DNA from 3 places in the Pseudoalteromonas sp. AWH4_217 genome. Region 2 is predicted to be linked to each of the others. Evidence: predicted binding sites of a transcription regulator. Region 2 holds the regulator's gene; each other region holds the start of a gene.
What was found. The regulator sigma-54, encoded in region 2, starts transcription at its own class of promoters, with help from an activator protein. The targets are predictions, from matches to a motif close to GTTGGCACGNNNNTNGNNT.
Positions count from the first base shown of each region.

Region 1 (2,251 bases), on a different contig from region 2:
AGGACTTTTATGCCAGTTTTGGGTTTGTTGAAACCGGCTTTGATGAGGAGGAAGAGGAAATGCTGGCTGAGATCCGTATCAGTCGAACTGATCAGGGTACGCACTGTAAAGGGGCTTAACAAAAAGGAATTATTTGCTGTGGTTTGGCATACCCAATGCCTGCGTCTTCAAACGCACGGACGTCGTCCTCTCCGTGATAGTGGTAAGCGCATATCCTGGCCAGAATGGCTGGCGGGTATTCTTTTAGTAGTTCATCCAGACCAGCATGGCTGGGGTTACCCGACGCCACACAGTCGTGAAATATGATCTCTCCCTGACCTATCTGGTGGATTAATAGTTCAGGGATTGGTCGGGTATCGCCACTATAGAAAAACCGCCCGGGAAGATGCAGGGAGAACGCACTACCAGGAGCCTGATGACGCACCGGGTAACAATTTAACCGGACCTGCTGATGAAAAAAGTACTCACCAACCGGGTGTAACTCAAAAGTGTGCCAGATATCTTCACGTTGCTCTGCCAGCCCAGTATAAGCCAGCATGGCACACAATGACTGGATAAGTTGCACAGGCACATACAGGCGAACTTTTTGCTCACTCAATGCTGCTTTGAAGTAGAGCTGTTCCAGCCCGCCAATATGATCGTAATGCAGGTGCGTAATAAATACCGCCTGAGGCAGAGACTGACCGCCAAAAGCCCGCTTAAATCGCAACAGGGTATCGTGGCCACAGTCGATAAGTAACCAGGGTGAGTCGTTACTGCAGATAACACATGCTGAATTCCCAAGCTCCGCAGCACTGGCCGCCCCAACCCCGAGAAACATAGCGCAATCCGGAATTCTTGCCAGCGCCTGTGTATCACTCGTATTGTCCTGTGTCGGCCGGGTTACTATCGAATGTAACATCTGTCTGCTCGTCAATGAAAGCCACTCGGTACAAGTCCAATGCTAGATGCAATAATTGACAATTCAGTGACACACTCAAACCTACACACATAATTAGTTACACTAATATTTGGTTAAATTCACTAAATTCAGTCACTATGCGTTCTGAACCAAGGCTTAAAAATAGGCTATCCAATTGATATTGTTATAAATATATTTTTGGCACTCGTTTTGCTGAACCTGTACATATCAAAAAAGAACAAAATGGAAACTCACCATGATAAAAACACTCTCTCCCTTATTCGCAGCATTGGCACTCAGTGGTTGTGTGATCCATATCGATGGCCACAGCAAAACAGTGGCCGATGTAGAACTGCAAAAAAGCCTGACACTGGATGCAGCAAACCTCTCCAGCCTGGTCGCAGATACCAGTGCGGGTTCACTGGACATCATTGGTGACGATAACCTCACACACATCGAAGTCGATGCCAAGATACTGACCGACAAAGAGCATAGCTATCAGCTCAGTCTTGAGCAGGACGGCAACAACGCTCGACTGGTCGCAAAGCAAAACACCCGGGTCGGCATTGTCTGGTACAGCGGCAATAGCCCCAGAATCGATCTCACTGTGCGTGTGCCTAAACACCTGGCATTGGATATTGACGATAGCTCTGGTGACATTGCCATTACAGGAATGACAGGTGATATTGAGCTGGAAGACGGTTCCGGGGACATCAGCATTAATGGCGCGGCCAATGTCAAAATTGATGATGGCTCAGGACAAATGATTATCCGCGGTGTCAGTGGCATGCTGGATATTGAAGATGGCTCTGGAGACATCAGTATTCAGGGTGGCAGTCAGCTTAAGCTCGACGATGCCTCTGGGCAAGTTTATATCACTGACATTAGCGGCGATATGGACATCGAAGATGGCTCCGGCGACCTGCAGATCATTGGTGGACGCTCTCTTAACCTGGACGACGAATCAGGCAACATCAGCCTGACTGACCTGAGTGGCGACCTGACCATAGTCGATGGCTCCGGCAATCTAGAGATCCGTGGCGGCAACTCGCTGGACTTACGCGATGACTCCGGCTTTATCAGAGTTCAGAACTTGCAGGGTAGTGCCAACATAAACGATGGCAGTGGTAACCTGGTAGTACAAAACATCAAAGGCCACGTTACCATAGATGATGACTCTGGCGACATCGAAGTGATTGAAGCAGGTGGCCTCACCATCACAGGTGACACTTCGGGTGGCCAGCGCATTGAAAAAGTCCGCGGTGAAGTCAACATTCGCGACTAGTTCGATGTAATACCAGTCCACATTATTAGAAAAAGAACGACACTTTTTGCAAGTAAAGCGTCACC
Region 1 is NZ_JBSWYM010000012.1:129,230-131,480, forward strand. It holds gene ACXAH1_RS16000 (GNAT family N-acetyltransferase) at 1-119, shown strand, start outside; gene ACXAH1_RS16005 (MBL fold metallo-hydrolase) at 116-901, opposite strand; gene ACXAH1_RS16010 (DUF4097 family beta strand repeat-containing protein) at 1,158-2,186, shown strand.
Region 1: the regulator sigma-54 is predicted to act here: its motif matches at 1,099-1,117, upstream of ACXAH1_RS16010 (DUF4097 family beta strand repeat-containing protein).

Region 2 (2,251 bases):
TTTCCGTAAACTCACAGTGTATCAAAATCTGATGGCGATTCTGGAAACCCGAAAAGCACTCAGTAAAGAGCAAAGAGAAGTTATCCTCAACGAGTTATTAGATGAGTTTAATATTCAGCATATCCGTGACAGCCAGGGCATGGCATTGTCGGGCGGTGAACGGCGTCGGGTAGAAATTGCACGCGCGCTTGCGGCAGATCCAAAATTTATCTTATTGGATGAGCCTTTCGCTGGTGTTGATCCCATTTCAGTGTTAGATATAAAGAAAATTATTGAACACCTAAAAAACCGCGGTATCGGCGTATTGATTACAGACCACAATGTGCGTGAAACGCTGGACGTCTGTGAGAAAGCTTATATAGTGTCACATGGTGAACTGATAGCAGCAGGCACCCCGGAGCATGTTCTGGCCGATCAAACCGTGCGGGATGTCTACCTAGGTGAGCAATTCAGGCTATAGTTATAAGATTAGAAGTAAATAACAAAAAGGATTGTTAGAGATACATGAGGCAATCGCTACAGCTGCGCATGGGGCAGCAACTGACAATGACACCACAGCTGCAACAGGCTATTCGTCTGTTACAGTTGAGTACGCTAGATCTCCAACAAGAAATCCAAGAAGCGCTTGATAGCAATCCTTTGTTGGAAGTGGAAGAGGGTGAGTCTGAATCACACGATAATGAAACACAGTCCAAATCGGATACTGAGTTAGATCAACACGCAACCAATGATAGTGACAGCTTTGAGGACTCGGCTGTCAGTGACTATGAGCAAGACAGCGACGCTGCATTAAACAAAGACACCGTCAGTGACGATCTGGCAATGGACGTCACCTGGGATGAGTACATCAGTGCCGCCCCGGCAAGCAGCTCTGGCCCTATGCCAGAAGATGAAACCATCTATCAGGGAAAAACCTCTGAGACGCTGCAAGAATACATGATGTGGCAACTGGAGCTCACTCCCTTTAGCCCAACTGACAGAGCCATTGCTCTGGCAATCGTCGAAGCCGTTGACGACGCTGGTTTATTGACTATCAGCTGCGAAGACATTGTTGAGAGTATGAATCAGGACAATGACGACGAACAAATCGAATTGGATGAAGTCGAAGCCGTACTGAAACGTGTTCAATTATTTGATCCCGTTGGTATTGCAGCCCGCAGCTTGCAGGAATGTTTGTGTATCCAGCTCAATCAGTTTGATCCAGCCACTCCGTGGTTAACCCAAACCAAAGAGATTCTGACGGAACATATCGATCTACTCGCAAGTCGTGACTACCGAACTTTGATGAAAAAGACTAAGCTCAAAGAAGCTGAGCTTAAAGAAGTCATGACCCTGATCCACAGCCTTAACCCCAAGCCTGCCGCCAGTATAGTGCAAGAAGAAGCAGACTATGTGATACCGGATGTCTCGGTGAAAAAAGTGAAAGGCCGCTGGGTTGTTGAACTCAACCCGGACTCTATGCCGAAGATAAGAGTAAACGATCACTATGCCGCTATGTCCCGTTCAGTCAAGTCGAGCACCGACAGTCAGTTTATCCGCTCGCACTTGCAAGAGGCAAAATGGTTTATTAAAAGTCTCGAAAGCCGCAATGAAACTTTATTGAAAGTTACCAATTGCATTGTGCAACAACAACAGGCATTCTTTGAACATGGCCCCGAGGCGATGAAACCTATGGTACTCAATGATGTGGCCGAAATGGTCGACATGCATGAGTCCACAATTTCACGTGTAACAACGCAAAAGTATATGCACACGCCTCGCGGTATTTATGAGTTGAAGTATTTCTTCTCAAGCCATGTCAGCACTGAAAACGGAGGAGAATGCTCTTCGACTGCAATCAGAGCATTGATCAAAAAGCTAATTGCCGCAGAAAATACAGCTAAGCCATTAAGTGACAGCAAAATCGCGGATGTATTGGCAGATCAAGGGATCAAAGTGGCTAGACGTACAATTGCCAAATACCGAGAGTCTTTGGCTATCCCACCGTCGAATCAGCGTAAAAGCTTGATTTAGACGTAACTACAGAAGGAAAATGCTTATGCAACTAAATTTAACTGGTCGACATGTAGAAATCACCGATTCGTTAAGAGACTATGTAACAAACAAGTTTGCGAAGCTAGAAAGGCACTTTGATCACATCAACAATGTGCATGTAATCCTAGATGTCGAAAAGCTCATCCAAAAAGCAGAAGCCACATTACATGTGAACGGAGGGGAGATTTTCGCCTCGACCGAACACCGGGATATGTAT
Region 2 is NZ_JBSWYM010000002.1:31,192-33,442, reverse strand. It holds gene lptB (LPS export ABC transporter ATP-binding protein) at 1-460, shown strand, start outside; gene ACXAH1_RS01900 (RNA polymerase factor sigma-54) at 505-2,013, shown strand; gene hpf (ribosome hibernation promoting factor) at 2,039-2,251, shown strand, end outside.

Region 3 (2,251 bases), on a different contig from region 2:
CCTCTGAGATCAATGTACTCGTATTCTTTATCCGTGTTGTCAGATTCAATACGGGAAATATAGTGCCCAAGCTCATGAGCACAGCTAAATCGCTTTCGATTTAAATGATCGTCCTGATGCAGCACAATCACGGGATCCGTTCCGGCTTCTTTGATCAACGCCCCAGATACTTTTTCTGGTAGCGCCATCTCCACGACGTCAAGCCCAAGTGACTTGCAGATAGTCACAGGATCAACCGGAAACTGGTTATCACTCCACAGCCGTTTAAGCACCTTTTGAGCTTCAGTTCTTGGGTCCAGCACAGACCAGCCTCCATTTACCTTGAAATACACCTCTGATATTCAGAGGTGATGTGTATATTTAAACAGTATAAATTGAAGGCACATTGAAAGCAAAGGGCATAATTGGCCGACCTGACCCGACAGGCCTGGCTCAGTAATAAGTGACACGCTCCACTTTACGTGGTTTAACCTCACCAATATACAAATCGTAAACCCGCTTCATATCAAGCTCCAGTTCCGTGGTGTAGATGTCTCCCACCGCATAGCTTTTCATGACTTTGGCGCCTCGGATCAGACCCTGCACCTGGCTGCGTAACCCATCATTCTGCGCCACTGCGCCCTGTACTGTGGTGCTGGCACTCAATCGGTGACCATACACCTGCTCTGCAAGCTCTCGGTAAGCTTCAAGCTTAGAGACCTTAATGGCCATCAGCATTTTTTCACTGTCACTGCTGCCCGGCTGAGAGCTCAGCGGAGCATAACCAACCGCCTTGAGCACGGGATAAGAGTCGGGTTTCACATAGCTGTATTCAACATGCTTGTCTATGATAGAGCTACATCCCGCCAGACCCAGTGCCGCAGCCGTAACAACAGCACAGGATTTGAGCAGGTTGACTACCCGCTGACGCCAAAGCGCTCTAAACTGATTCATAGGGTAACTCCTCTGTGTGGCACATTTGCCATATCATCAAGTAACAAATCTTTATGCACAAACCTTGCCAATACCTTTGGCACAGGACTTGCTGTGCTAAGTTAGAGATTTGCTTAAAGTTCGGTAATAAAGTCATGAAATTGTCGCGTATTATGAGTGTGTTACTGGCTACCGCCAGTTTTGGGGCCAGCGCAGAGTGGTTTGAGGTCACGGGCTACGCCAATGCACACACAGAAGATCTGGCCGAAGCTCGTCAGGAAGCCGTGCAGGACGCCATTACTCAGGCGTTAATCTTCTCGGGCGCCACGGTATCTAGTGTTACCACACTGGCCGATGGGGTATTGACGCAAGATCAAATCAAGATAAAGAGCCATGGTGAGATCCAGCAGATCAACCTCGTTTCCGAACAAAAGCAAGATGGGATCGTCAGTGTCACTTTGCATCTGGATATTTTCCCCAAGCTGGAGCAGTGCGCACAAGCGGCGATTGCAAAACAAGTAACCATTACACAAAGCCAGCTGATCCAGCCTCATCAGGCCAGACTGGGTCAAATTTTTGACATCGCAAAAGCCAGCAGTGAGCGGCTTTATCATACACTGGCACAGCGCAACCTCACCGTTAAGCCGATCCCATACCTGGATCATGCGATCAATGCTCGGCCGTTTTTTACCCAACGTTTTGAATATGATGGGCAGCTGATTGACTCTCTGACCATGTTAAGCAACAGTCAGTATGTACTAATGAGCCAGATCACCGACATTGCAGCGGGAGATAAAACCAACGATGACTACGCATTCTGGCAGGATGAAGAATATGTGCGCAGCTTTAAAATCGACTTTGTTGCATTTGATGCCCTGACCCGCGACAAGGTCTGGCAGAAACACTACGCCGTCAGCGGCGTCTGGCCTTTTGAAAAAACCAAGATTGTTGATGTCTACAGCGATACCTTTTGGCGTACCAACTATGCCAAGCAGATCCAGAGCGTCTTTAACAGCGTGGCCCAGGATCTGGACTCTGCACTGTCATGCTTGCCCAGCAGAGGTAAAATATTACATCGCGAGCAAGGCAAGTTAGTGATAAATCTTGGCCGTAATCACGGCATTGAAGCAGGACAGCTGCTCACCATTTCTCATCGACGAGATATGCAGGGCACGACCAATCAGTTTTTCCCACAAAGCATCAAAACCCTCAACCAGGTGCGTATCATTCAGGTCAATGCGCAAAATGCCATTGCAGAAAACATCTCAGAGCGGCCGCTGAATAATATCCAGATCAATGATTTAGTCGAAGTCATGGTACAGAAACAGGAAGACTTTGC
Region 3 is NZ_JBSWYM010000011.1:74,289-76,539, reverse strand. It holds gene ACXAH1_RS14960 (ImmA/IrrE family metallo-endopeptidase) at 1-302, opposite strand, end outside; gene ACXAH1_RS14955 (LPP20 family lipoprotein) at 433-933, opposite strand; gene ACXAH1_RS14950 (flagellar assembly protein T N-terminal domain-containing protein) at 1,068-2,251, shown strand, end outside.
Region 3: the regulator sigma-54 is predicted to act here: its motif matches at 1,009-1,027, upstream of ACXAH1_RS14950 (flagellar assembly protein T N-terminal domain-containing protein).